DNA from 2 places in the Viridibacillus sp. FSL E2-0187 genome. Region 1 is predicted to be linked to the other one. Evidence: a T-box and tRNA genes for the amino acid it is inferred to sense, from the RefSeq annotation. Region 1 holds a T-box; the other holds one or more tRNA genes.
What was found. A T-box is a leader RNA that pairs with one kind of tRNA and senses whether it is charged. The one in region 1 lies ahead of metG (methionine--tRNA ligase), so its partner is inferred to be a tRNA-Met.

Region 1 (15,072 bases):
CAATCTCTAGCTATGTATTAATAGGTAAAAATTTTAATTATTGTATCCATTTTGGTTTAACACGGGGCGAGTTTATGACAGCAAGTATTTTGAGTCGTGTTCAAAATGTTATTGTGATGGCGCTTATTAACATCATCATTTTAGTCTCTGTAAATCAAATATTAACTTCGTTTAGCATCGAACACTTTAATATCTTTAGTTGGAGTAGCGTTTTTACGAATCACTCATTAATTGTTACTAATATGTGGGTCGATTTCTGTGTAGGAATTTTAGTTAGTAGCGCAGCAATGCTGAGTGGAGCATTGTATTACAAATGGGGATTAGTAGGGCCAATTAGTGTCATAGTGGTATTGATTTTAGCAACCTCATTACCTTTTATTCGCAGCAACTTGTTTGATTTCTTCGAAAGAGTATATAGCGAGCAAGCTCTTGCTTCTTTTGGCTGGTTATTGATTGTTTCCATCGTTTTATGGGCATGTACGTATTTATTATTGAATAGAGTAGATTTAAAAAGAGAATAGTTGATTACTAAATGTATAAGAAATGAAAAACAAATATAGTAAATGTTGAATTAAGGAAATCTAGAAGGTTCGTCTTAGAAGCGTATACTCAGGCAATCTACTATCATAAGATGAATGGATTTAGGAAATTTAGCCGAGAAGGGAATACCTATATGAATAAAAAAATCGTCTTTAAAATTGTTGGTTTGGAATTGCTTTTAATGTTCTTCTATACGGTAAATGGCGCCTTTGTAACCATTACCGAACCCACTAGTCCATATTTACAATTTGTTATGCTGGTTCCATTAGCAATCATTCTTTTCCTATATATAGCTTTCAAAAAGAAATGGCGTCAATACTTCTTTGTGAAAGTTCATCTTAATAAAGAAAGTCTACTGCTATATGTTCCACTTATTCTCGTATTGTGTATCATTCTATTTAGCACCAACGGTTTAAATTTTGAATCTGTTCCTAACCTAATTGCTATGTTCCTTATGCAGTTATTAATCGTCGCTTTTATCGAAGAAACGGTTTTTAGAGGAATGATGTTGCGAATTTTATCTGCAAAAGGTACTTTTATAGCGGTATGGATTTCAAGTATTCTTTTCGGTGTGACACACTCACTACAGTTATTAGGTGGTCAATCAGTTGAAGATACGATTATTCAAATTTTGTATGCCCTTGTTGTAGGATTAGTGTTAGCATTGCTTGTAATGGATGGGCAGTCGATTATCATTACGATGTTGTTCCACGGCTTAAATAACTTTTTTAACTTTATGGGAAATGTCGAAAGCTCTATCACATCAGCATATATCATCTTTTTCATATTATTAGTATATTCAATTTTCCTATGGATACGAGTAAAGAACAAGGGAAAAACATATTCTTCAGTTCCTTTAGGATATTTAACCAAATAAATGAAATGCCAAGACTACAATGTGTAGCTCTTGGCATTTTTATTTGAAGCGTTTTATAATAACGATGGTCATCAAAATCAAAATAATAATTCCAGCAGCGAAAGGGAAAAAGAGCTTGTTCTGTAACGTGTTGAGTACAGTGGACTGTTGTTCATGCCTCATTAACGCCTTCAAAAACTGGTCATCCTTTACTTGAACAGCAATTGCTTGCTTTGTACTGATACCTTTAATAGAGAAGTACTTTGTTCCTTTTTTATAAGTATTCGAAAAGTTCCCACCAAGCGATTCCATATCTGAATAACTCGTGACATGACCAATTTCTTTCTCTATTTCAGTGACAAGTTCATTCGTTACTTCATAAACGTAGCCATCCCAAGTAACGAGTGAATATGCCCATTTAGTAGCAGAAGAATGATTAGGTAAGGTCATAAAACAAATGAAAATCAAGAAAGCAATAATCTGTTTGGATTTCAAAAAAATTCCTCCTTCAAGGATTTTTCCTAGTTTAACATAATATAATGTGAAAATTAGTACAAAATGAAGAAAACTTGGTTATATTTTTAATAAGAATTAAGAGATAAGGGGGCTTTAAAATGGGAAGATCCAAAGATTTAGTAATGCGGGAAATTCCTCAATCCGAGATTGGTCAGTCGATTGAATTATTAAACTATGTGTTTCAAATTTCCTTATCTATTAATAAGGATCGATTATTTGTAAATGCGAAAAGTAAACAGTTCGATGAGGGACTAGCACTTGGTTGGTTTGACCGAGAGCAACTTGTCGCACAAGTATTAAATTTGCCGTTTCAAGTGAATATTCATGGAACAATTTATGATATGAGTGGCATGACAGCAGTTGGTACTTATCCGGAATACTCAAGCCATGGTTTGATGCATACACTAATGGTTGAGAGCATGAAAAGGATGCGTAAAGAAGGGCGTTATATAGCCTACCTATTCCCTTATTCAATTCCTTATTATCGTAAAAAGGGATTTGAAATTATGAGCGACATCCTAGAATATCAAGTGAAAGATACTCAACTACCTTTTTATAGAAATATTCCTGGGCAAGTTAGACGTATGAAGGATGACTTTTCAGATCTACGTGATGTATACAACAGGTATGCTCGGAATACGCATGGTGCGATGAAACGAAATGCTATAGCTTGGAATGAGAAATTTCAAGAATCGTATTGGGAAGAGAAGTTTGAAGGTAGCGATACGAAATTACAAGCTGCCGTGTATTATGATGATGACGGTTTAGCGCTTGGCTATATGTTCTATCGCATTATGGAAGAGGATTTTTATATTGATGAGCTTGTATATTTGAAGGAAGTTGCTCGTAAAGCATTATGGAACTTTGTACACGCCCATCGCTCGATGATTTACCATGTCTATGGCAAAACTTCTGGCAATGATGCGATAGCTTTCTTAATGGAAGATAGTGAAATCAAGCAAAATGTCTCCCCGTACTTCATGGCAAGAATTATTGATGTCCAAAAGTTTCTTGAGCCTTTTCCTTTTGCAAGATCGAACTTCCACATTCGATTAGCTTTAACGGACACCCTCCTAGAATGGAATCATGGAACCTTTGAAATTACTGTTCAATCAGGAGAAGTAACGGTCGAAAAGGTAAGTAATGAGCTTGAGTCAAATACTGTACAAATGACGATTCAAACGTTTGTCACGATGTTCTTAGGGTATAAGCGTCCAACGTATTTGCATAGTATAGAAAGATTAAAAGGTGATACTGCATCTGTTACCTTACTTGAAGCGATTTTACCAAATGTGGTACCAAGTTTTATCGATTATTTCTAGTAACTTAGAATAGACAATATAAGCTAAATTTTGTATAGTGAATATAACTAAAAAACGAAAGGGTGACCCAATTACATGAAGTACTAATCCTATTTTTTCGAACGCTAAGAATGAATCGTATTTTAAATCAGATGAAATACTCTGTTTTTTTCAAAATGCCTTCATTCCAGTGTTTTCAGAATAGGATTGTTATTCATGTGTTGGACAATAAAGAGAAGTCTCTTTTTGCTGTGCACCCATGCCTCCTATTCTGATTGTAATAGGGGGCATTTTTTTTGCCCCGATACATGAGGGGAGATATTTTTTATGATGTTATTAGAAGCAAATGGACTGCAGTATTCAATTAAGGATAGAGAAGTTTTTAATATAGAAAAATTACAAATAAATGACCATGACCGCATTGGTTTAATCGGTAAAAATGGTTCTGGAAAAACGACATTGCTTGAAGTGTTAGCGGGATTGAAAGAACCCGAAAGCGGATATGTGAAAGCCTATAGTCCGTTAGAACTTGTACCACAGTTAAAGGAATCGACATCCGCAAAGAGTGGTGGGGAAGTCACAAAGGCATATATACAAGGCGCACTAACAAAGAGTGCCCGTCTATTAATAACTGATGAACCAACAACTCATTTAGACACGCATCATGTGGAATGGCTTGAAGGAGAATTATTAAGAAGAGGTGGCGCATTACTTAGCGTATCCCATGACCGTGCATTTTTAGATGCGGTTTGCACGAAAATTTGGGAGCTCGAAGACGGCGGATTAAAAGAATATAGAGGGAATTATTCTGACTATACTGAGCAAAAGAAAATTGAGAAAAAACAGCAAGAAGCTTCCTACGAAAAGTATACAACTAGGAAAAAACAGTTAGAGGAAGCCTTAGTTTTAAAAGAAAAGAAAGCAGCGAGAGCAGCAAAAGTACCAAAATCAGTGAGTAAATTGGAAGCATCCAAAACAAAACCGTATTTTGCGAAAAAACAAAAGAAATTACAAAAAACAGCGAAAGCAATAGAGACGAGATTAGAGCAATTAGAAAAAGTGGAGAAAGTAAAAAATCCAGTTGCGATAAAAATGGATTTACCAAACGCTGAAACAGTGAAGGGGAAAATCATAATAAGAGTTGAAGATGTTGAAGGTCGTGTAGGAGACAGATTACTTTGGCAAAAAAGCAGTTTTCAAATACGCGGAGGAGAAAAGGTTGCTATTACCGGTAATAATGGTAGTGGGAAAACGACTTTGTTAAAGAAAATTGTTGATCAAGAAAAAGGTATTACCATTTCACCTGCAGTGAAAGTCGGTTATTTTAGTCAAAACTTGAACGTGTTAAATGTTGAAAAAACTATTTTAGAAAATGTCAGCGAACTATCAATACAAGATGAGACATTTATTAGAACCGTATTGGCAAGACTTCATTTTTATAGAGATGATGTATATAAAAAAGTAGGGGTACTCAGTGGCGGTGAGCGTGTAAAAGTAGCGCTTGCTAAAATTTTCGTTAGCGATGTAAATACGTTGATATTAGATGAACCGACTAATTTCCTAGATATAGATGCAGTCGAAGCATTTGAATCGCTCTTAAAAGAATACGAAGGAACAATCATTTTCGTATCTCATGATCGACGTTTTGTAGAAAATATTTCAACGAGACAGTTGAAAATTGAAAAGGGAAAACTTCAATTATTTGAAGGGCCTTTAAAAGAAAGAGTGCAAACAAAGAAAACGAAAGCACCTGATAACAAGGAAAATGAATTATTAATCTTAAATTTAAAGATATCTGAAGTGTTAGGGCGACTTAGTATAGAACCTACAAAGGAACTTGAAAGTGAATTTCAACGACTAATTAAAGAAAAACGTAAGTTATAATAGTAGAACCTCAAAAAGGGTGAAAGTTTTTCTTTTTGAGGTTTTTATTTTTAATTTCTAATTAAGGTTGATTTTGGATTTTACCTGTCATAAAATACTTACATATGAAAAATATAAATAACGGTGATGAATTACTAAAGTTTTTGGAAGCTTTGTCTAACCCGCATCGATTGAAAATTATCGCTGTACTTTCAGAAGAAAAGCAATACGTTAGCCAGCTAGCAAGAGATTTAGGCATTAGTAGGCCTCTACTGTACTTACATTTACAAAAGTTAGAGGAAGTAGGCTTAATTGCAAGTTATATGGAGATCTCTGAAAATGGTAAGGCAATGAAGTTTTACGAACTAATACCTTTCCAGTTAGACATTAACGAGCAAATGATTAAGTCAGTAGTACCTACACTTACATTTAAAAATAAAAAGGAAAAAGGGGAATGATGAAATGAGTATGGTTTTTGACACTGGATTAGGAGAATCCATTTTTTTGATATTTAATTTTCTATCAGTATTTATGCCAATATTAATAGCGATTATTGTAATGATGTTCGTCATCTATACAATCAAAAAGTACAACAGACGTGCCGATGAGAGGCTACAAATAGAACGTGAAAATCTACAAGTTCAACAAAAAATGATAACAGAAATGAATGAGCGCATTATTAATATTGAAAAAATGTTAAAAGAGGTTGAATAAATAAAAAATGGATATACTAAGATTGAAAGAACTTAAGATGATCCAAAATATTCGCAAAAGTTTTCAAATTAGGCGTCATTAAATAGAAGGGTAAGATCTTCATTTCAAATAAATTAAATATTGTGAAAATATTTATAGAAAATACATTTTTTAAATTATTTTCTAAATATTATCATATTTTGAATTTGAATGAAAAGCCCTATTTGACAAGGTTTTTGAGCTATTTGAAAGAAAAAGTGTAATGTGGAATTCTGTTCTTTTGTTTTTTATTCGTTACAACACTTGCATATCTCGTAAGTGCATGGTATTATGAAGTTAGTTATTTTTGTTCGGTGCAAAGGGCAGTATAAGTTTGACTTGTCGTCTGGACCATCACTTTGGACAAGGATAGTAATACAATGTGTGGATATCACACTAGGAGGCAACAATAATGGAACAAGGTACAGTAAAATGGTTTAACGCAGAAAAAGGATTTGGATTTATCGAACGCGAAAACGGAGATGACGTATTCGTACACTTCTCAGCAATCCAAAGTGAAGGATTCAAATCTTTAGACGAAGGTCAAAAAGTTACTTTTGACGTTGAGCAAGGCGCACGTGGCGCTCAAGCTGCTAACGTTCAAAAAGCTTAATTTGAACTAGTAGTAGAAAAGCCCGACTCTCTTATGAGAGTCGGGTTTTTTACTGTCTTTTTTATTTTCCATAGTGTGGCGAACAATGGTGCATTTACTAGATAGTATATAAACTGATATTACGATGATTAGAGTATGTCTAATTGCTTCAACTCGTTTAGGTATAATACTTCGGGGAAAAGTGAACCATATGGTTAACTCAATATAGTGATCCATCATATTCTTTTAATTTCAAATTGAAAAAATTAATTATGAAGGTGGTGAAAAAATGAAGGAATTTTACGCAGATTTACATATTCATATTGGTCGTACCAAAAGTGGTAGACCTGTAAAAATTACTGGTAGTAAAAGATTAACTTTACGACGTATTTTAGAAGCTGCTAGTGAACGAAAGGGTATCGATCTAATAGGTATTATAGATTGCCAATCTCCAGAGGTTATTGAAGAAATTGAAGAAATGATACAAGAGGAAGAGATGACGGAGATTGCTGATGGAGGATTACAGTTCGGACAATCTACCTTGATACTTGGTTCTGAAATTGAGATTTACGATGAGCATTGCCGTGGCCCAATTCATGTCCTTGCTTATTTTCCAACTATTGAAATTATGAAAACTTTTTCGATGTGGATGAGTGGCTATGTAAAGAATATCAATTTAAGTTCTCAACGAGTTTATTGTGATGGTATAACACTTCAACAGAAAGTCCGTTCACTTGGAGGTTTATTTATTCCTGCTCATGTGTTTACTCCTTTTAAAAGCTTATACGGTAAAGGTGTATTATCTAGTTTAAGGGAGGTGTTTGATCCATCTATGATAGACGGCATTGAGCTTGGATTAAGCTCCGATACGTATATGGTGAGAGGGATAAAAGAGTTAGAGCAATATACCTTCTTGACGAATTCAGATGCCCATTCTGTCGGCAAAATTGCAAGAGAATATCAAAAAATGAGACTTGAACATGCAAGTTTTACTGAATTACAAAAAGCGCTTCAAGAAAAAGACGGACGAGCTGTAATCGCTAATTATGGTTTAAATCCTTTGCTAGGTAAATACCATCAAACAGTTTGTGGTGGCTGTGCTGCAAAAGTGGATGAGGGTTTATCTGAATGCCCAATATGTCACAAACGTAATATCATTAAAGGAGTAGCCACTAGAATAAAAGAGCTTTCTGAAAGTGAAGAGAGCGAGCGACCTAGACCGCCTTATATTCATCAAGTTCCGCTAGATTTCATACCAGGACTCGGACCGAAATCACTAGACCGCTTACTTCTTGCAGTTGGGACAGAAATGAATATTTTGCATAAAGCAACTTATAAAGAATTAGCAGCAGTGGTACCAGAAAAATTAGTTCGATATATTGATCAATCCCGCAAAGGGAAGTTGTTAATAGAAGTTGGTGGTGGAGGTAAGTATGGCAAGGTACAAAAAGAAGAGTCTTAAGGATTTTCAGTGTGAAAGCTTTCGTCGAATGGATCAACCATTTGCCGAAAGCTTTTTTGTTTATTTTACAGCGTTACTTTGACTGATGAGATGTTGATATTCTTCATCGATTAGCGCAATGTCCAATCGCTCAAACAATGGTTCTACATATTGAATGGATGTTGGTAATTCCACTAATTCATGCCACGAAACATCAGAAATTCCAAGCATGTCACGAATTTTCTTTGTCGAGAACGGAATAAAGGGTTCTAGTAATTGTGATAAATTTGAAATGATATAGACGCATGTTGCAAGAGTGTTCGCACAACCAACTTCATCATCTTTTACTTGTAGCCATGGTTGTTGCTCGTCAAAGTATTTATTGGCTGAACGGATGTAAGAAAAGATTTCTTCAAGTGGTGCTTTAAAATGCCCTTGTTCAATCGCTATAGCTACTTCATCATAGAGTTTTTGCGTTTGAAGTTTGATTGAAGTATTTAATATGCCATTAGGAATTTGTTTATCGAATGATTTTTCGATAAATTTTAATGTCCTATTAACGAAATTTCCGTATGCACCTAAGAGCTCGCTATTATGACTATAAATAAACTCACGCCAAGAAAAGTCTGTGTCGCGATTTTCTGGTGCATTGATCGTCAAGAAATATCGAATTGTATCTGCATCGTATTTTTCAATAATATAGGGTACCCATACTGCCCAGTTTAAACTAGTGGAGAGTTTCCGTTTCTCTAGTGTTAAGTATTCATTTGAAACAATATGTGTAGGTAGGGCAGGGCTATTTAGACCCGTTAAAATAGCAGGCCAAATGATTGTATGGAAAGGGATATTATCTTTTCCATGTACGTAATAAGAGATTGTGTCGCTATTCCAGAAATCTTGAACGTTTTTCTGATGCTGTTGGGCCCATTCTAATGTAGCAGTGTAATACCCTGATACAGCTTCAATCCAAACATATATTTTCTTACCGTCAAAACCGTCTACTGGTACATCGATGCCGTTTGGTAAATCTCTCGTAACGGCTCTATCAGGTATGCCTTCTGCTAAGTAACGTTCGGATAAATCGATTGCATTTTGGCGCCATGCTTTTTGTTTCTTTGCATTTTGTACATAGTGTTCTAATGCGTTTTGCATCTTACTTAGTGCAAAGTAAAAATGCTCAGTTTCTTTCACAGTAGGGTGATTGCCACATATTTTACATCGCCGATCAATTAAATCGAGAGGATCTAATATTGTTGAGCAATGATCACATTGATCCCCGCGTGCCTTACTACCGCATACTGGACATATACCTTCGACAAAACGGTCTGGCAAAAACTGCTTGTCATGTTCACAATACGTTTGTTCAATTGTTTTTTTATATAAAAAGCCGTTATCTAGTAGCTCCAAGAAGATATTCTTAACAGTTTGATGATGGTGTTCAGCATCCGTACGTGTATATAAATCGTAAGTAAAACCTAGTTTGTTAAAACAAGCTGTAAATTCTTCGTGATATCGATCTGCAATCTCCTTTACAGTAACACCTTCTTGATTTGCTCTGATAGAAATAGGCGTTCCGTTACAGTCGCTACCGGATACATAAAGAACATTTTCTTTCTTTAATCGATAATATCTAGCTAAAATATCTCCTGGTAATAATGCAGCAATATGTCCTAAATGTAATGATCCGTTCGCATACGGCCAAGCTCCGCCAATAACAATACTCATTTAAAAAAATCCCTCCTAAAATAAAAAACCTCGCCCTAATCAAAATTAATTGATCAGGACGAGGATATATACCCGTGTTACCACCTTCATTTACAAATAGCTTGCACCATTTGCCTTCATCAGTACGCCAATAAGGGATACTGTTGCTGTTATAACGAGTGCCTTTCTCGTCGTAGCCTACTAAATAAATCGTTCGGTACGAAGCTCAGAGGTCATTTTCAAATAGTTAAGTTCACTTCATTTCCACCAACAGAAGCTCTCTAGACAACTTAATATATTTTACTTTTCCTCATCAACGCGTGTTTCTATATGTTGAAAAGAAGTATAAAACAATATTCTTGGAAAAGCAAGTATATTTCGAATAAAATCAGCTGATGAATGAGGGCGCATCAAATAATATGTTATAATTATCTAATTTACAAAATTGGAGGAAGACTATGCAAGCTGTTAAAAAAATTTTACTGTTTTTAAAACCGTATAAATGGTTGGCCATTTTAGGGCCGTTATTGATGGTAGTTGAAGTAACGATGGACTTAATTCAACCGACTATTATGCAACATATTATCGATACAGGTATTGCTAATCAAGATCATACATATGTAGTGAAAATGGGCATTCTAATGATTGTCAGTGCATTAGTCGGGCTTGTTGGTGGAGTAGGTTGTTCCATCTTTAGTGCTAAGACAGCTGTCCATTTTGCAACGGATATTAGAAAGGATTTATATGATACAATTACTTATTTTTCGAGTAGTAATAGAGACTCATTTGGGACTGGTAAGCTTATTACGATAATGACAAGTGACGTAGAGGCCCTACAACGTGCTTTAATGATGACTTTGAAAATTTTTGTACGTGGTCCCTTATTATTTGTCGGAAGTATTGTCATAGTGTTTATGACTGCTAGAGAGCTATTTCCAGTACTACTCGTAGTAGTGCCTGTCTTGATAATCTGTATCTACTTTTTCACGAAGTTATCAGGTGCTATGTTTGGTAAAGTGCAGCAAGCGATAGATGCGGTGAATACGAAATTGCAGGAAAATTTAGCTGGAATCCGTGTGATTAAAGCATTTAATCGAAAACGCCATCAAATTGAACAATTTACGGATGTAAATGATCAATTAACAAAGCGAACAATTACTGCGGACCAAGTCGTAGCAGTTTTGATGCCTTTGACGATGTTTGTCATTAATATGGGGATCATAGCGGCGCTCTGGTTTGGTGCGATAAAGGTTGATAATGGCACACTACAAGTTGGTGTTATTTTAGCTTTTATCAACTATTTAACGATTATTATGAATGGTCTAATTTCAAGTAGTATGGTGTTAATGCAAATTGCTCGCGCTTTCCCTTCTGCAAATCGAGTACACCAAATACTTGCAACACCAATTGACGTTCAAAATGCGGCCGATCCTATTAAGTTAGAAGAAGTCAATGGAGCAGTTACGTTTGAAAATGTCAGTTTTAGCTATAGTAAAAATGGTGAGCAAGTGTTGAAAAATATTTCATTTACTGCACACTCAGGAGATTTTATAGGCATTATTGGTACAACAGGAAGTGGGAAGTCAACACTTGTGAAAATGATTCCAAGACTTTTTGATGTAGATGAAGGACAAATCTTCATAGATGATATTCCGCTAAAGCAATATGATTTAGAAACGCTTAGAGAAAATATCGGATTTACACCACAAAAAGCAACGCTGTTTTCGGGATCAATAAAAGAAAATTTACAATATGGAAATCAAAAAAGTTTGGAAAAAGATATGTATAAAGCACTTGATGCTGCCAGTGCAATGGAGTTTGTTGAGAAATTAAAAGAAGATTTACAGCACAATTTAACTCAAGGTGCAACGAACTTATCAGGTGGCCAAAGACAGCGGCTTGCTTTAGCAAGAGCACTTATCAGAAAACCATCCATCCTTATATTAGATGATACTACTTCTGCGGTAGATAGTATTTCAGAAAAGAATATACAGCAAGCTATTGCAACAGATTATCAAAACACGACAACTTTTATCGTGGCTTCTAAAATTTCCTCTATAATGAATGCCGATAAGATTTTAGTAATGGAAGACGGAGCGATTGTTGGTATGGGAACTCATGAAGAATTGCTTGAAAATAATACAATCTACCAAGAAATCTACGATACCCAAGTAGAAAAAGGAGGGGTGTTAAGTGAGTAAAGAACAGCCTAACCAACCCCGTAATGGATTAGAACGTGGACCACATTTTCGTGGACCTGTTGTGAAACCGAAAAATCAAAAACAAACGTTAAAGCGAATTTGGGATTATGTGAAACAGCAACGATTGCAACTCATTGGGGCAATTTTCCTCGTTATATTAACAACTGTTTTAAGCTTAGCAGGGCCTCTTCTAATCGGAATAATAGTGGATGATTATATTATTCCAAAAGATTTAAGTGGCACTGCTCAAATGTTATTTGTTTTGGCAGGTGTATATGTACTAACGTCAATTTTCACTTGGCTTCAAACGTATGTCATGATCAATGCAGCATTAAAAACAATTCAAAAGTTAAGATTAGATTTATTTGAAAAGTTGCATTCGCTATCACTACGTTTCTTTGATAAAAGGTCACAAGGGGATTTAATGAGTCGCGTAACAAATGACATTGATAATTTAAATGTTGCGTTGAGCCAAAGTGTCGTTCAAATTGTCTCATCAATTTTAACATTGATTGGTACGAGCGTTGCAATGTTCATACTAAGCTGGCAGTTAGCAGTGGTCACTTTAACCATTATTCCGCTAATCGTATTTGTATCGAAACAAATTATTAAAAGGAGTAGTGTTAACTATTCTGAGAGACAACGGGATCTAGGAACATTAAACGGCTATATCGAAGAGACTATAACTGGCTCTGAAGTAATTACTTTGTTTGGTCAAGAAAAAATGACGACGACACATTTTGCAAAGGTCAATGAAAGTTTGAGAACATCCGCTATGAAAGCTGAAATTACTTCTGGCTTTCTTGGACCCATTAATAACTTTATGAACAATCTTGGTTTAGGGTTAGTGATTGGGACAGGGGCACTGATGGCGGTAAGTGGTCATACGTCAATAGGCGTTATAGCTGCATTTGTAACGTATACACGTCAATTTTTCCGTCCAATTAATCAGTTATCCAATTTGTTGAATACATTTCAATCTGCCATTGCAGGTGCAGAACGAGTGTTTGAGATTATGGATGAAAAACCAGAACGTATTGATGGGCAAAATGCAATCGAAAAAGAACAGCTTAAAGGGGATGTTGCATTCCGAAATGTTACTTTTTCATATGATACAGGCAAGCCAGTCTTAAAGAATATTTCCTTTCAAGCAAAAGCAGGTGAGACAATTGCGCTTGTGGGTCCTACAGGGTCAGGGAAGACAACGATTATTAATTTGTTGACAAGATTTTATGATATTGATCAAGGAGAAATAGTACTTGATAACGAAGATATTCGTTCGTATAAAATTGCCAATGTGCGTGAAAAGGTTGGCGTTGTATTGCAAGATACGTATTTGTTTTCAGGAACAATCATGGAGAACATCCGCTATGGGCGTCTTGATGCATCTGACGATGAAGTCATTCAAGCAGCGAAAGTGGCATATGCGCATTCGTTTATAAAATACTTACCACTTCAATATCAAACGGAAATTAAGTCAGGTGGAACGAATTTAAGTCAAGGTCAGCGCCAACTGCTAGCAATTGCAAGAGCCATTTTAGAAGATGCGGATATTCTAATTCTTGATGAGGCTACTTCTAGTGTAGATACACGTACTGAGGTACAGATTCAAAAAGGCCTGAAGCATTTAATGACTGGCCGAACTAGTTTTGTCATAGCACACCGTTTAAAAACGATAGAAAATGCCGATAAAATACTTGTTATTAGAGACGGAGAAATAATAGAACGTGGCAATCATAAAGAACTCATAGAGCAACAAGGATTTTATTCTGAATTACAAAGGAAATTAGATATTTTACCCACATCATCTTAAATTGAAAAGAAAAGATGATAGTTATAATTACCTATCATCTTTTTTATTTAATGCAGTATTAATTGAGGTTAGGGTATTTTTATTAAAATTTTATCTAAATACAATATTTAACTAAAATATATATTAAAATAGGTTGTGTTTCTTTGTTCAATAGTCTTGGTTATAGCAGTGTGTGGACGATGTTTTGCCCTATTTTTTCATTGGTTTTACTTTCTTTAATTATTTGAATATAGTTTTGCTGTATAATTAGAACTATTAGAAATGGGGTTTGGTTAATATGGATAAGGACCTAAGAAAAATACATCATCTAGAAGATACACCGCTTATTCGTTGGAACAAAAATGAACCTAATGAGTTTTTACAACAATTCGTTACAAAGTTAAAAAGTTTGAATATGATTCTTTCAACAAATACATATGTTAAAGGTACAAATAAAGTGCTGACACGAATTATTGAAGACGCTCAAAATCAGACAATGATTTTACTTATAGGCATGACTGGCGCAGGGAAAACAAGTTTAGTGAATGCACTGCTTAAAAGAACCGTACTATCAACGGTAATGGCGAAAGCAACTGCGATAAATACCATTATTCGATACGGTCAAACAGAAGAAGTGAAGGCTTATTTCCTTGATGGACAAGTAGCGAGTTTTGATCTTGATAAAGTAGAACTATTCACAACATCAGACACCTTTAGTGCCGAAATCTTACGTGAAAACCTGGATTATATTGAAGTTTATGTAAATAATGAATTGCTAAAAAAAATTACACTTATCGATACAACACCGCTAGAGCCGAGTGGTGATGAATCAGCGTATGTAAAGGAATCGATATTAAACCGCGCGGATGATTTGTATTGGATTTTCAACTGTAATTCAAAACCAACACTAGGTGAGTTAAAGCTACTTGAAAAATTTCACCAACGGAATGTAAAACCATTAGCAATAATTAACGCTATTGATATTCATGAAACGGCTTATGAGCAATTTATAGCTGAACAAAAAAAATTACTTTCACCTTATTTCCGTAAAATAATGGGGATCTCTGTTAGAGATGCCGAAGTAGCTGTTGTAACAGATGATGAGGTTAAGTGGAACCAAAGTAACTTTGACTTGTTATTAGAGGAAATTGAGAATTCCCACGATAACCAAACAGATCGCGTATATCTCATCATGGAACGCTTTATCAAATGGCTTAAGAGGTTTCAAACTGAGATGGAGTTAATACCTCAAAGAGAGCCTTATATAACAGCTTATAATCTATTAGTCCAGAGTCAAATAGGAAAACAAAAGACATCTGAAAGAACAGAAATTGAAAATCAAAAGCTTATCTCATATGAAAAGGAATATCGAAAGGCATGCGTAGTTTTTAAAGATGTGCAAACGTTGTATCAATTGCTACAAGTAATTTCGAATAATAAGCATTTTAAAACCTATGACGTCATGGTCTTTGTTGAGTATTCAAACGATTATTTGAAGGCTGTAAGGGAATACCGTAAAATGCTTCAATCGTAC
Region 2 (15,072 bases), on a different contig from region 1:
TATTTTCTCTGGACAACTATTTAAATAATAAGGAGTTAGATTAAGATGGAAAAACAAAAAGTATATGAATTATTAGCAGAGGTATGTCAGGAAGATGTTGTTGTTGAACAACCTGATATCGATTTATTTGAAGAAGGTTTACTAGATTCGTTTGGTATCATTACGTTTCTAGTTGAAGTAGAAGAGAAGTTTGGTATTTCAGTTTCAATTACAGAGTTTACGCGCGAGGAGTGGAATACACCGAATCGTATCGCAGAGCAGTTAGCTGAGCGTGTATGAGAAAGTATGCCTTCTTACCGCTCTTCATTGCGGTAATTCTGTTTTTAATATTTTTATTTATACCGAATAAATGGCTTGGGTTTTTAATCTCAGATAAAGATGTAGAACATGCGAAAACAGCTCTGAATCCTCTAATGTTCCAAGGGGAGTATTTCCAAAATCGTTTACTACAAGAGCCGAACATGTTCCCGATATATGGATCGTCTGAGTTGAATCGCTTTGATCCGTTCCATCCATATAACTATTTTAAAGCGAATGATGAAGGCTTTACGACATATTTATATGGCCGTGGTGGTACACAATCGATTCATCATTTTTTGAACTTTGCTGCGCAAGAGGAAAATTTAAAAAATAAGAAATTAGTATTTATTATTTCACCGCAATGGTTTACAGAAACAGGCGTTGATGAGTTCCATTTCTCACCTAACTATTCAATGTTGCAGTCTTACGATTTAGCGTTAAATAATAAGATGGACCCTCAGTTGAAGAAAAAAGCTATGGAGCGTCTTTTGCAGTTTGATAGTGTACAAAGAGACTTTGTTTTATCAACAATTTATGAAAATGAAGTAACAGATGGTGCAAAATATCCGATAAAAGCAACTTTAGCAAAACCAGTGGCTTTAATAAATAAAAAGTTAATGGAGAAAAAAGATTTGTATTACTCCATCATGGCAAAGCCGCGTGAAAAATTGCATGCAAATCCAGAAATGGTTGCGGGAAAATCTTTTGAGCAGTTGACGAAGTATGCAGATGAATATGGTGGTCAGCGGATTACAACAAATAATTTATCTATTAACGATAAATATTATAAAAAGAAAATAGAGTTTAAGTTAGATGAACTTAAAGGCTTCCGTAAACACGAAAGCTATACAGAGTCGCCTGAGTATAAAGATTTTCAAATGGTCTTGGATGTATTAAAGGATACTGGTGCTAAGCCAATGTTCGTATCTATTCCTGTGAATGGGAAATGGTATGATTATGCAGGCTTCCCACAAGACCGTCGACAAGAATATTATGCGAAAATTAATAAGCAGGTGCAAAGTGCTGGTTTCCCGCTTGTTGACTTTACTGGTTACGAGTACGAGCCACATTTTATTAGTGATACAATTCATATTTCTTGGAAAGGTTGGGTATATCTCGACCGAGAAATGGCCGATTATTGGAAACAATAGTCGAATAGAGAAAATCGCTTTATCATTTTATGATAGAGCGATTTTTTTCTTAGGAAAAAGTCGAAAAACCACTAATAATTGCATTTTTTCATAATATCCAACGGTATGTGATAAAATAGCATGGATTAGGCAGAAAAGGAAGATGCTATTATGAAACTAATAATTGGTCTCGGCAATCCGGGCAAAACATATGAACATACACATCACAATGTCGGTTTTGATACCATCGACATATTAGCAGCTAAATGGGGCGTATCATTAAATCAATCAAAATTTAATGGTATGTACGGTACTATTCATCGTCCAGAAGGTAAAGTCATGCTATTGAAGCCGCTTACGTATATGAATATTTCTGGTGAATGTGTGGGTCCGATCATGGATTATTTTGATATCGATGTAGAGGATATCATTGTTATTTATGATGATTTAGATTTGGATAAAGGAAAATTACGTTTGCGTCAAAAAGGCAGTGCGGGCGGTCATAACGGTATAAAATCATTAATCCAGCATTTAGGTACTCAAAACTTTAACCGTATTCGTATTGGTATTAGCCGCCCACCTGCTGGTATGAAGGTTTCGGATTATGTTCTTGCAAGATTTTCGAAGGAAGACCAGCCTGTAATGCAAGATGCTTTTGAAAAAGCGGCGGATGCTTGTGAGTATGCACTGAACAAGCCGTTTATAGATGTTATGAATCAATTTAATTAATGAATGAGCATAAATTGCTATGTGACTGTCTATACTTTTTATAAAGGAGGGCATGTTGCATATGGCAATTCATTATCGCTGTCGGCACTGTGAAACTGAGGTTGGGCTACTGCCTTTCGATTCAGAGGAAAGTGTCCGCAAGTTACATCAATTAAATGAAGAAGAGGCAGAACAATACATTCATAAAGACCATAATGGAGATACAACGGTCGATTGTATTTGTGAACACTGTGAAGAATCTTTAAAACAATTTCCAGACTATTACGCGTTAAAAAAATGGCTACAATAACGAAAGATGCTTTGGCGCGCTATGCGTCCAAGGCCTTTTTCTGTATAGGAATGAAAAGAAATATGAAATAGATAGACTATTTACTCGTAAAATATAGATAGAGCAAATAGTTTCATTATATTTTTTGAAGGAAGGAGGGCTTCATTTGGAGATATTACGTAAATTGTTCTCTCAAGATATGCATATAACAAAATTATTGGAAGATTTGCAGCAAAATAATGGTCCTCAGTTAATTACGGGCCTTTCTGGGAGTGCGCGTCCAGCTTTTTTAGATACGATTTATGGGGCGATAGAAAAACCGGTGTATATCATCTCGCCAAATCTATTGCAAGCGCAGAAAATGTATGATGATTTAGTGAAGTTAATGGGTGAGGAGCTTGTGCATTATTATCCAGCTGATGAATTTATTGCAGCTGATATGTCGATAGCAAGTCCTGAGTTAAGAGCGCAACGAATTGAAACAATTGACCATATGTTACATGAACAAAAGGGAATTTACATTATTCCAGTAGCAGGTCTACGTAAAATGATGTCTCCAAAAGAGCAATGGCTTGATTTACGTCTTCAAACGGCAATTGGTGACGATGTCGATGTAGAAGCTTGGTTGAATCAGCTTATTGTAATGGGCTATACACGTGGTCAGATGGTGACAACACCAGGAGAATTTGCATTACGTGGTGGTATTTTAGATATTTATCCACCTTATATGGAAGTGCCAGTGCGTATTGAATTGTTTGATACAGAAGTAGATTCAATCCGGACATTTTCAGCTGATGATCAGCGTTCAATTGATAAACTACAAGATGTACGAATTCTGCCTGCGACAGAATTCGTTTTAACGCAAGCCGATAGAGTAATACTGGCTGGAAAACTAGAGAATGCGTTGGCAGAAAGTTTACGTAAAGTGAAAGCGCAAGATGTTAAAGAAGCACTCTATCAAAATATCCAAGCAGATATTGAAATGCTAAAGCAAGGTAACTTACCTGATTACGCCAATAAGTATGGCTCGCTTTTATATGATAAGCCATCTTATTTAGGCGATTATTTTGCCCAAAATGCTCTCGTTGTATTTGATGAATTAGGCAGAGTTCAAGAAGTAATGGATGCGTGGGAGAAAGAAGAGAAAGAATGGTTCTTGAGCCTTCTAGAGGAAGGGAAAATGGTGCATGCCGTGAAACCTTCATATTCACTAAAAGAAATTTTAGCGATGCTAAAACAACCGAAGCTATTCTTTGCCCTATTTACGCGTGCATTTTCTGGTGTGCAGTTTAAGAAAACTACAAGTTTTTCATGCAAACCAATGCAACATTTCCATGCACAAATACCTTTATTGAAAAATGAGATGGAGCGATGGGAGCAAGGGAAATTTACGGTGCTCTTTGTGGCGGAAGGTAAAGATCGTCTACGAAAAATGCAAACAGTGCTGGATGATTACGATATTCATATACAACTGGGGGAACCGAATGGAGCGGGTGTTTATGCAATTGAAGGTGCATTGACAGCTGGCTTTGAACTCCCGTTACAGCGTTTAGCGATTGTTACGGAAGAGGAACTCTTTAAACAAAAGCAAAAAAAGAAATCGCGCCCTAAAAAAATGACAAATGCCGAGCGTATAAAAAGTTATACAGAAATCAAACCAGGAGATTATGTCGTTCATATTCACCATGGTATTGGGAAATATATCGGTATCGAAACTTTAGAAGTAAAAGGGTCACATAAAGATTATTTGCACGTCCGCTACCGAGCAGATGATAAACTATTCGTACCAGTCGATCAAATTGATTTAATCCAAAAATATGTTGCTTCTGAAGACCGTGAACCGAAGCTACATAAACTAGGTGGAGCAGAGTGGAAACGTGCGAAAAGTAAAGTTTCATCTGCGGTACAAGATATTGCCGATGATTTAATCAAACTATATGCAAAACGTGAAGCTGAAAAAGGTTTTGCCTTTACTCCAGATGGCGATGAACAACGCACCTTTGAAGCGGCATTTCCATATGAGGAGACGGAAGATCAATTACGTTCTATTCGTGAAGTCAAACACGATATGGAACGTGAGCGCCCAATGGATAGACTTGTCTGTGGTGATGTTGGTTATGGTAAAACTGAGGTTGCCATTCGTGCAGCCTTTAAAGCAATTATGGATGGGAAGCAAGTAGCTTTCCTTGTACCTACAACCATTTTAGCTCAGCAACATTATGAAACGATGGTAGAACGTTTCCAAGAGCAGGCAGTTTCTATTGGTTTACTTAGTCGCTTCCGTACAAAAAAACAGCAAGCAGAAACACTAAAAGGATTAAAAGACGGCACGATAGATGTTGTTGTGGGTACGCATCGTCTCTTATCTAAAGATGTGGTGTATCGTGACTTAGGATTACTCGTAGTCGATGAAGAACAACGATTTGGTGTGACGCATAAAGAAAAGATCAAACAATTAAAAACGAACGTTGATGTATTAACGTTAACAGCAACACCAATACCTCGTACATTGCATATGTCGATGGTTGGTGTTCGTGATTTATCTGTTATAGAAACACCACCTGCAAATCGCTTCCCAGTCCAAACGTATGTCATGGAGCATAGTGGTGCGCTGGTGCGTGAAGCTATTGAGCGTGAAATGTCACGCGGTGGGCAAACGTTTTATTTATATAATCGTGTTGAAGATATGGCGAAAAAGGTGCAAGAGATTCAAGAGCTCGTACCTGAAGCGCGTGTTGGCTTTGCACATGGCCAAATGACTGAGTCTGAGCTAGAATCTGTTATTCTTGGATTTTTGGATGGAGATTATGATGTGTTAGTCACGACGACAATTATTGAAACAGGTATGGATATTCCTAATGTGAATACATTAATTGTACACAATGCGGATCGTATGGGTTTATCACAGCTTTATCAATTACGAGGACGTGTTGGGCGTTCCAATCGAGTAGCCTACGCTTATTTCATGTATCAACGTGATAAAGTACTGACAGAGGTAGCTGAGCAACGTTTGCAAGCGATCAAAGAATTTACTGAACTTGGCTCTGGATTTAAAATTGCCATGCGTGATTTATCAATTCGGGGTGCAGGAAATTTACTTGGGTCTCAACAACACGGCTTTATCGATTCTGTCGGATTTGACTTGTACTCACAAATGCTTGAAGAAGCAATAGAAGAACGACGTAGTGGTACGAAAAAAGAAGATATACCTGAAATTGAAATAATTTTACCGTATGACGCATACATTCCAGATCAATTTATTCCAGATGGCTATCAAAAAATTCAAATGTATAAACGTGTAAAAGCGATGGAAAATGAAAATGACTATCTTGAAATCATTGATGAATTGCAAGATCGATTTGGTGATATACCTTTTGAAACCGAACGTTTATTACGTATTGCGCGAATGAAAGTTTGGGCGAAAGAAGCAGGGGTCACTTCAATTAAGGAAACGAATAAAGTGATTACTATTCAAATTTCAGAGCAGGGTACAGCGAATATAGATGGCGCGAAAGTTGTCTCAGAATCATTGAAGTTCGGGCGGGCTGTGGGCTTCCGGATGGATGGGCAACAGCTATTACTTACAATAGATGAACGCAAAACGGATAAACAATTACCGTTTGATATTTTAGAAGAAATTATGAAACTTTTGCCGACTGCAAAAAGGGAAGAATCTGCACCTGTTGCAGAGTAATACCCTTTTTGCATAGATTCCCCATTTGTGAACCATACTAGGACAAGTATAACTATATTTTGTCGAAAGTGAGGCAACACGAATGAAAGCAACTGGCATTGTACGACGTATTGATGATTTAGGGCGCGTCGTTATCCCAAAAGAAATAAGAAGGACTTTACGCATTCGTGAAGGCGACCCGTTAGAAATTTTCACGGATCGCGAAGGGGAAGTTATTTTAAAGAAATATTCACCTATTAGCGAATTGAGTGACTTTGCTACTTCGTATGTAGAAACGTTATATGAAACGTTGGGTACTGCTGCTTTAATTAGTGATCGAGATGAAATGATTGCTGTAGCAGGTGTATCAAAGAAGGATTATGTTAATAGACAACTATCGTCATTTGCTGAAGAAAGTATTATGCAACGATCCATTCTTGTAGAGAAGCATGAAAGCTCTGTAGAGTTAGTTCCAGGTCAAGTTGAGCAAATAAAATCTTACTGTGTGGCACCAATTATCGTGTCAGGTGACCCAATTGGCGCTGTTTATATATTGTCAAAGGTACACTTTATTGGCGACTCGGAGCAAAAAGTAGCTGAAACTGCAGCTCACTTTCTTGCGAAGCAAATGCTTGATTAACATGAAAAAAGTCTTCCTCGCAAAAGCGAGGAAGACTTTTTTATTTTATCGTTTTAATATTAGGAGGATGTATATTTGTTGAAAAATTAAGCAACTTCATTAAATCATTGGTATTTGATTCATTATGAATAGGGGCCTGTTTTGTGGTATCTTCCCGCATTTCGGAAATTAATATTTTAGTGCCATCTTCTTTGACGAGATACTGGCGTACATAACCATTTTCTTTTTCAGTTATAACTTGATTTTTTTTGGATTTTGATTTTAATGCAGCATAGATATATGAGCTTTGTAGTATATGTGGCTGATTAAATTTCGCCGCGTTATGAAATGTTTTGATATTCGTGACATTCATCTTCAAAGTAATCTCTCCTCTATACTCTTTAATTAAGGATTTTATCGGATTCTTTTACTGAAATTGAACTAAAAGTCACTTATTTATAATCCATTACTATATAAAGAAATGATTCTCTAATAAGTATAGTCCTTGGGATATACGTTAACCTGCTTTTTATGGATATGCATCAATATGCTATACTGATGACATTTAGATTATTATGGATTTTAGTGAACGATGTATAGGAATGAGGATTTGAAATGCCTGAGAAGTGGGGAATGAAGGTATATGTGAAGGGAGTCGCGTTATTAACGCTTGCTGCTCTTTTTGTCAAAGTACTGAGCATGTTGTACCGAGTCCCTTTCCAAAATTTAGTGGGGGACCAGGGGTTTTATATTTATCAACAAGTGTATCCATTTGTAGCAATTTTCGTTGTTTGGACCTCGAGTGGTTTTGCTGTCGCTATTTCTAAAATTCTTGCTGAGGCTGAAGAGCGTGATGAAGAATGGCGTAAAGAATTATTACGAGTGGTATTTTATTATTTAAGTTTCTTATCCATCCTTTTCTTCGTAATTTTATTTGGTGGCGCTGATCTATTCGCAAAATGGATGGGAGATCCGGAATTGGCTTCCCTTTTACGTACAGGAGCGTTTGTTACGTTATGTATGCCAGCAATTGCTGTTTATAAAGGGTTCTTCCAAGCGCGCGGTATGATGACTCCAGTTGCCTATGCACAAGTGGTAGAACAAACTGTACGTGTCCTTGTAATCTTAGGTGGCACATGGCTTGTGATGACGACAACCTCTTCCCTTTATCAAGCTGGACAAATGGCTATGGCAGGCACTGTTGTTGGTGAATTGGCAGGTATTATTTTATTGTGGATATATTATAAAAAGGTTAAGCAGAGGGACAAAATAGTTGTAAGGAAAAAGATATCCATATTTCCTGTAGTAAGGGAATTGACAGTTTTAAGTATTACGGTCAGCATGAGTGGACTTTTACTATTGTTTTTTCAACTAGTTGATTCATTTACTGTTTTTGAAACTCTTACGAAGAGTGGCGTACCAACCATTGAGGCAATGGAAACGAAGGGGATTTATGATAGAGGGCAGCCACTTGTACAAGTAGGACTTGTCATCGCGACATCGCTATCCCTTGCCATTGTACCTCTTGTTGCTCATACATCAAAAAAGGACAATGGGCGAAGAACTGAACGGTTTATTCAACTGACCTATCGCACATCCTTGTTATTTGGTTTTGCTGCGACGCTTGGTTTAATGCTTGTTATGCCTTATGTAAATGAGATGCTATTTGAAACACGTGAATTATCTAACGTACTAATAGTATTTGTGGCGCAAATTATATGGCTGTCGCTTATTTTAACATTAACAGCTATGCTTCAAGGGTTAGGGAAATTAAAAATACCGACTTTAATATTAATAGTGGGCTTTATAGTTAAAGTGATTTGTAATGAGTTGTTTATTATAAGATGGGGTATCATAGGCGCGGTGTATGCTAGTAATTTAGGTTTAATATGTTCAGCTATTGGGTTGATCTATTATTTTAAAAAAATTAGACCAATTCGCTTCGCACCTTCACGTTTTTATATATGCACGGGATTTGCTTCAGTCGTCATGATAGCTTTTGTGGTGTTTTGGAGTTATTTTGCTGAGCAGATGCTCTTTGCATCTTTATCTTCCCGATTGAATGCTGCGTTGACTGGTAGTTCAGCAGCGTTGATAGGAGCCTTTGTCTTTTTGACAATCATTGCAAAGTATAGAGTTCTAACAAGTAGGGATTGGTTTTTACTACCGTTCGGGCGCAGAATGGCTAGTTATCAATTATGGCTTCAAAGAAAGAAATAAGGATAGGTGGAAAAATTATGCATCAATTAACAATAATCGGTCTCGGAGCTAGTGACTTTGAGCAATTACAAATAGGTGTTTATCGCAAGCTACAGCAGGCTAAGAAAATATATGTACGAACGATAGACCACCCAGTATTAAATGAGTTAGCAACTGAAGGGGTCGAATTTGAAAGCTTTGATCATGTTTATGAAAAGCACGATGATTTTCGACCAGTTTATGAAGAAATTGTAGCAACTCTTTTAAGTTACGTGGAGAAAGAAGATATAATGTACGCAGTACCTGGACATCCACTCGTAGCAGAGTTAACTGTTCAACTTTTAATCGAAGCTGAAAAAGAAGGGAAAGTAAAACTGAATATTGAGGGAGGTCAAAGTTTCCTAGATCCAATCTTTGGCGCATTACGTATCGACCCAATCGATGGCTTCCAACTGGTAGATGGAACAACTTTCTCAGCACATGAAGTGAATATGAAGCAACATCTATTAATTGCACAAGTGTATGATACTTTTAGTGCTTCAGAAGTAAAACTGACTTTGATGGAAAAATACAGTGAGGATTATCCAGTTACAATTGTTACTGCAGCAGGCTCAAAAGATGAAAAGCTACGTACAGTTCCTTTATACGAATTGGACCGTGCAGCCGAAATTGATAACTTAACAACTGTCTACGTACCTCCAGTAACGAATCGTGATGAAGCCCTTCGTGAATGGTCGACTTTCCGTGAGATTATTTCAACATTACGTGGCCCTAATGGTTGTCCTTGGGATCAACAGCAAACGCACGAAAGTTTGAAAAGATATATGCTAGAGGAAGTGCATGAGTTCTTACAAACGATCGATGAGCAAGATGATGAGCATTTGATTGAAGAACTTGGCGACGTTCTACTACAAGTATTTTTACACGCACAAATCGGTGAAGATGAAGGATTCTTCAACCTTGAAGATATATTAGAAGCTATAAGCACAAAGATGATTCGTCGACATCCTCACGTATTTAGTGATGCTACTGTAGATAGTGTGGAAGAAGTAAATGCTAACTGGGAGAAAATTAAAAGTAAAGAAAATGTTAATGGTGAGATATCGGAACCTTTATTGAAGGGTGAGTACCGCGCAACATCTTCCCTACAAACGTCTTATAACTATCAAAGACGAGCGGCAAAAGTTGGATTTGAGTGGCCTTCGGCAGATGGTGTGTGGGAAAAATTCTCCGAAGAATGGAAGGAATTCCGAGCTGAGGTAACGAATGGAACGAATGAAACACGTCTCGATGAATTTGGCGATGTGCTATTTACATTAGTGAATATCGCACGTGTCTATAAAATTTCAGCTGAAGATGCCATGCTCCATGCTAACAGAAAATTTGCTAGTCGCTTTGGGTATGTTGAAGCTCAAGTAATGGCTGGAAAAAAGGATTTTAAAGCGTATACGTTTGAAGAGCTAGATGCCTTTTGGAACGAGGCAAAATTACAGGGAGGGAATAAAATATGAGATTAGATAAATTTTTGAAAGTATCGCGTTTGATTAAGCGTCGTACATTAGCAAAAGAGGTTGCTGATCAAGGTCGTATTACAATTAATGGTAAGGTAGTGAAGGCAAGTACTGCTGTAAAAGCAGGTGATGAGCTCGCAATCCGCTTCGGTCAAAAAGTAGTAACAGCGCGTGTTGAAGAGTTGAAAGATACAGTGAAAAAAGAAGACGCTGCAAGAATGTTTACTATTTTAAAAGAAGAAAAATTAGAGAAGATTGAACCGCAATTTATCGATGATGAGAACTAGCTGGTTTTGAGAGAAGATGTTGCTTATAGAGAAGAGTATATTAAGCATTGATCTATGTTTTATTTGAATGATCTTATATGAGGTTGCCCTGAAAATTAGTATGCGCTAAATTTTAGGACAACCTTTTTAATTACAATTCCAAGCTAATTCTTCAAAGTATCACTGACCAGTAAATATGATAGGGTAGAAGTTACAAATTATTAATGGATAAGAATATCTTATATAAGGATCCATAGAAATGAGCAGCTATATGCAGTAATGCATCATTATAGGGATTTCTTCTATCTATGTGAAGAGTGAATGTTGTAAGTTCTAACGTTAAAATTGTATAGAAGTACCTGCAAATCGGTAAGGAAAAACTATCTATAAACAAATTTCTGAATGGAAATTAGCAGTTTTATCATAAAGGGTTTGTCCGCAGCATATAGTTTAAAGACAGGACAAGGGAGGGGAATCATTGACGTTACAGCCGGATAATGCAACGTACACAATTCCAACAGGGGATCATTTGCTAACGGTCAGAAATCGCAAACGAATGGATGTCACTTCGGTGAAATCAATCGAGCGCTTTGATCAAGAAGAGTTTTTAGTGCACACTTCGCAAGGACATTTACTCATCAGAGGTGAGGAATTACGTATTGTCCATTTGGATGTAGATAAGGGTTTATTGACACTTGAAGGAACAGTGAAGACGCTACAGTATGATGACGAAGACAACGGCTTGTCTAAAAGCTTCCTTCATAAAATATTTGGATGACCTTAACAGCGCAATTTCTCAGCCTTCTCGTCATGATTGCTAGTGGAATTGTAGGAGCAGCATGTATAGACCTTGTACGTACGATTAAATATTATGCACCGCCGCGGTCATTCAGAAGAAAAGGCTATATTGCGTTAGAGTTGATAACTTGGCTTATACTCGGTATAGCTAGTTTTTATTTACTATTTAAAGTGCGAGCTGGTGAATGGCGTATTGTTGATCCAATAGCACAGCTCGCAGGTTTTTATTGTTATCAATTATACTTCCAATCGGTATTTCGCTTTGGAGGTCGTCTAATATACATCATTTTGCTTAGGCCATTATGGTTGATTTTTAATTTTTTCGTTTCGATCATAAGGTGGATAATCCGCGCCCTAATGCGTGTTGTAAGGCTCCTGCTGTTACCATTTAGGCCATTGGTTAAAAAAACTAAACAGTTAAGACTTAAAAAAAAAGGGTAAATTCGCTATAATGGAGAATACACATACAATAACAACTAAGAAGCTAGAAGTATTATTAATTGGGGAGGGATAACGAGGATGAATAATCGTAACAAAAAAGCTAGTGGGGAAAATTCAGTTGCTGCCATTCGTCGAGAATACATCGAGTCCATAGAACGGCAGGAAAAGAAAAAAAGAGCCATGAAAATACGTCTTTATCGAAGACTGGCGCTTTTCGCAATCGCGTTTGTTCTCGTTATGGGGTCCCTAATATTTACATTAATAAATCAAAAGAAGACGCTCGCTATTAAAGAACAAAAAAAAATCGAGCTAACCCAAAAACTTTCAGACGCCCAAGACCAACAAGAGGAATTGGAAATTCAAATTTCGAAGCTAAATGACGATAATTATATCGCCAAACTAGCACGTAAAGAACTTTTCCTTTCTGAAAAAGGTGAAATCATTTTCTCAATTCCAGAAAATACTGAAAAAGATGAGAAAAATGGGAAATCGAAAGAGTAGTCTTATTGACACTCTTTTTTTGTTGGCTATAATTAGAAGTGAGAATCTAACCTTTTTTTAAGATTCATAAATTGATTACATGACTTACAAAGTCGCTTTATTTAATAAGGAGGAGCATTTTTTTTATGTCAATTGAAGTAGGCAGCAAGGTACAAGGTAAGATAACAGGTATCACAAATTTTGGAGCATTCGTAGAGCTGCCAAATGGCTCAACAGGTCTGGTGCACATTAGTGAGGTTGCAGACAATTATGTAAAAGACATCAACGAACATTTGAAAGTTGGAGAAATGGTTGAGGTTAAAGTAATGAATGTCGAAGCGGATGGCAAAATTGGTTTGTCTATTCGAAAAGCAAAACCTCAAGCAGAACGACCAGAGCGTCCTCAGCGCCCACGTCATAATAATCGTTCAAATGATCGCAATGATAATCGTCATCAACCGAAGGAAAATTTTGAACAGAAAATGGCACGTTTCTTAAAAGACAGTGAAGATCGTCTTGCAACATTAAAACGCGCTACAGAATCTAAACGTGGTGGCCGTGGCGCAAGAAGAGGGTAACTTGCTGGCTATTTTAATCGTAGAAAAAGTGTGAAATAGATTTTTGAGCAATCCAAGTACTTCGTGGATTGCTTTTTTATTGTTTATACCTGACGAATTGTACTATTAAATGCAATACGAACAAACTAAAATTCGCCAATAACGACACCTCTGCAGATGATTTGCCACTTATATTTATATATCGTACTTAATTTGACAAACAAAAAAGCAACTTTCTTATGATAAGAAAGTTGCTTATTATGATGACCCCTACGGGATTCGAACCCGTGTTACCGCCGTGAAAGGGCGGTGTCTTAACCGCTTGACCAAGGGGCCAAAAAAATATTGGCACAGATGGCCTAAATGAAAAAAATTATGGCGGCAGAGGGGATCGAACCCCCGACCTCACGGGTATGAACCGTACGCTCTAGCCAGCTGAGCTACGCCGCCGTTCTAAACAACATAATAAATAATACAAGATAAAGTATGTAAGTGTCAAGCTGTTTTATGAAAATATTTTCTTAAAAAAAGCAATTTCTCGTCGAAAAGTTTTTTTTCATGAAAACACAAAAAGACAAACTTTCTGGAATATTCAGTCTATAATGATGGCAATGTTCAGGAGGAGGTTGTTTTATGAAGATGTGGCATGAAGGAATAGCGCAAAATCAAGCAATTAAGAATACATGGGCAAGTGTAGCTAAGAGAAAATACCGAATATGGCTATCTGTTTTGTTTTTATTTTGTTCCTTTTACTTATCTCAAGCCGTGTTATTTGAAGCAACGGTACCATTCTTCCTACCAATTGCAGCAATTGCATTTACTAGATATCCAAGGTGGATGAGTTGGACATTAGTAGGGGGATTATGTGGAAGTCTTACATTAGGTTTCGGGCAAACAACAATTCATGTATTGGAATTGTTGTTTTTATTACTCCTTTTAAAAACCCCTTTTAAACGATTGCCACTTCCTGTAATAGTCGGATTTAGTATTTTGACGGTTCAAATAGTTTGGCAATATATTTCGTACAGTGGGCATCCTCCAATTCTTGTATGGCTATACGTCGGATATGAAGGTGTACTAGCTATCTTTATGACACTTTTTTTGGGTCTCATTTTCTTACCGATGCATCAGTTAATGACGGCCAAATGGTCTTTTGAGCGACTCGGTGCAGCATTGATCGTAGGCGCTGTGGTATTAACGGCTATGGATGGTGTTGTACTTAGCTTCTTATCAGTATCGCGTATTGCCATGCATTTACTCATACTTGTATCAGCATTAGTTGGTGGTGTCACATTAGCGACGGCTGTTGCAGTACTAACCGGTATGATACTTAGTTTATCTCAATTATCTTTTAGTGGAATGATGGCGGTTTACGCGGTAACAGGGTTATTTGCAGGAGTTTGTAAAAATGTTGGTAGGTTTTGGATTGCCACAGGTGGCATAATGGCTAGCGTCTTTTTTGCATTGTATGATGCGACACTACCACTTGATTACACATTTTTTATGTCTATTGCATTTGCTACATTACTATTTTTTATCTTCCCACAGAAATGGGTTTTGTATTGGCAAAATCAACTATATCCAAATAGGGATGAAGTACTTTTAGAAAGGCAGAAGTGGTTAACGGAAAGGCTCAATACAAAGCTTGAAGATTTTCATCACTTCGTAGATTTTATGAAAGAGCTTGTACATGACCGTTTTGGGAATGTGAATAAACATGTAGCGGAAGAGAGGCAAGAGCAGCCGCTCGCAGTTTGCCAATCTTGTTTTAAGTATGACAAGTGTTGGAGCAATAGTAAAAGTGAGATGCCAGACCTAACGCAGAGATGGCTTGATGCAAGTGCTACTGCAAATGCAGCTACAAGGCTACAGCTTGATGAGAAGATTCGTTATAAATGTGTGAAGTCCGCTCCATTTTTGTCAGCGCTTGAGGAAAAAGTTTCGAAAAAACAACTTAGTGGTCAGTTTTACCACGGCCGTAAGATGATTGCTTTGCAATTGAGAGATATGTGTCAGCATATCGATATGGTGATGAATGATATGACGGGAGAAGCAGTGTCTTTTCAACATAAAGAGGACGAGCTATCAGAAGAGCTAAAGC

Region 2: it has a tRNA-Met gene. The T-box ahead of metG (methionine--tRNA ligase) is inferred to sense a tRNA for this amino acid. The anticodon was not compared.

The regions. Positions count from the first base shown of each region.
Region 1 is NZ_JBBOVG010000001.1:1,124,364-1,139,435, forward strand. It holds gene MHH85_RS05490 (hypothetical protein) at 1-521, shown strand, start outside; gene MHH85_RS05495 (CPBP family intramembrane glutamic endopeptidase) at 674-1,417, shown strand; gene MHH85_RS05500 (hypothetical protein) at 1,457-1,891, opposite strand; gene MHH85_RS05505 (GNAT family N-acetyltransferase) at 2,011-3,234, shown strand; gene MHH85_RS05510 (Vga family ABC-F type ribosomal protection protein) at 3,541-5,097, shown strand; gene MHH85_RS05515 (ArsR/SmtB family transcription factor) at 5,202-5,534, shown strand; gene MHH85_RS05520 (hypothetical protein) at 5,539-5,790, shown strand; gene cspC (cold shock protein CspC) at 6,221-6,421, shown strand; gene MHH85_RS05530 (endonuclease Q family protein) at 6,690-7,862, shown strand; gene metG (methionine--tRNA ligase) at 7,923-9,566, opposite strand; T-box leader at 9,618-9,871, opposite strand; gene MHH85_RS05540 (ABC transporter ATP-binding protein) at 10,004-11,746, shown strand; gene MHH85_RS05545 (ABC transporter ATP-binding protein) at 11,739-13,559, shown strand; gene MHH85_RS05550 (dynamin family protein) at 13,837-15,072, shown strand, end outside.
Region 2 is NZ_JBBOVG010000002.1:260,354-275,425, forward strand. It holds gene dltB (D-alanyl-lipoteichoic acid biosynthesis protein DltB) at 1-28, shown strand, start outside; gene dltC (D-alanine--poly(phosphoribitol) ligase subunit 2) at 46-279, shown strand; gene dltD (D-alanyl-lipoteichoic acid biosynthesis protein DltD) at 276-1,451, shown strand; gene pth (aminoacyl-tRNA hydrolase) at 1,602-2,159, shown strand; gene MHH85_RS20425 (anti-sigma-F factor Fin family protein) at 2,221-2,448, shown strand; gene mfd (transcription-repair coupling factor) at 2,594-6,121, shown strand; gene spoVT (stage V sporulation protein T) at 6,204-6,740, shown strand; gene MHH85_RS20440 (hypothetical protein) at 6,781-7,098, opposite strand; gene MHH85_RS20445 (putative polysaccharide biosynthesis protein) at 7,335-8,939, shown strand; gene mazG (nucleoside triphosphate pyrophosphohydrolase) at 8,957-10,429, shown strand; gene MHH85_RS20455 (RNA-binding S4 domain-containing protein) at 10,426-10,716, shown strand; gene yabP (sporulation protein YabP) at 11,174-11,473, shown strand; gene yabQ (spore cortex biosynthesis protein YabQ) at 11,470-11,934, shown strand; gene MHH85_RS20465 (FtsB family cell division protein) at 12,013-12,435, shown strand; gene MHH85_RS20470 (S1 domain-containing RNA-binding protein) at 12,561-12,992, shown strand; tRNA gene MHH85_RS20475 (tRNA-Glu) at 13,236-13,307, opposite strand; tRNA gene MHH85_RS20480 (tRNA-Met) at 13,348-13,421, opposite strand; gene MHH85_RS20485 (SpoIIE family protein phosphatase) at 13,605-15,072, shown strand, end outside.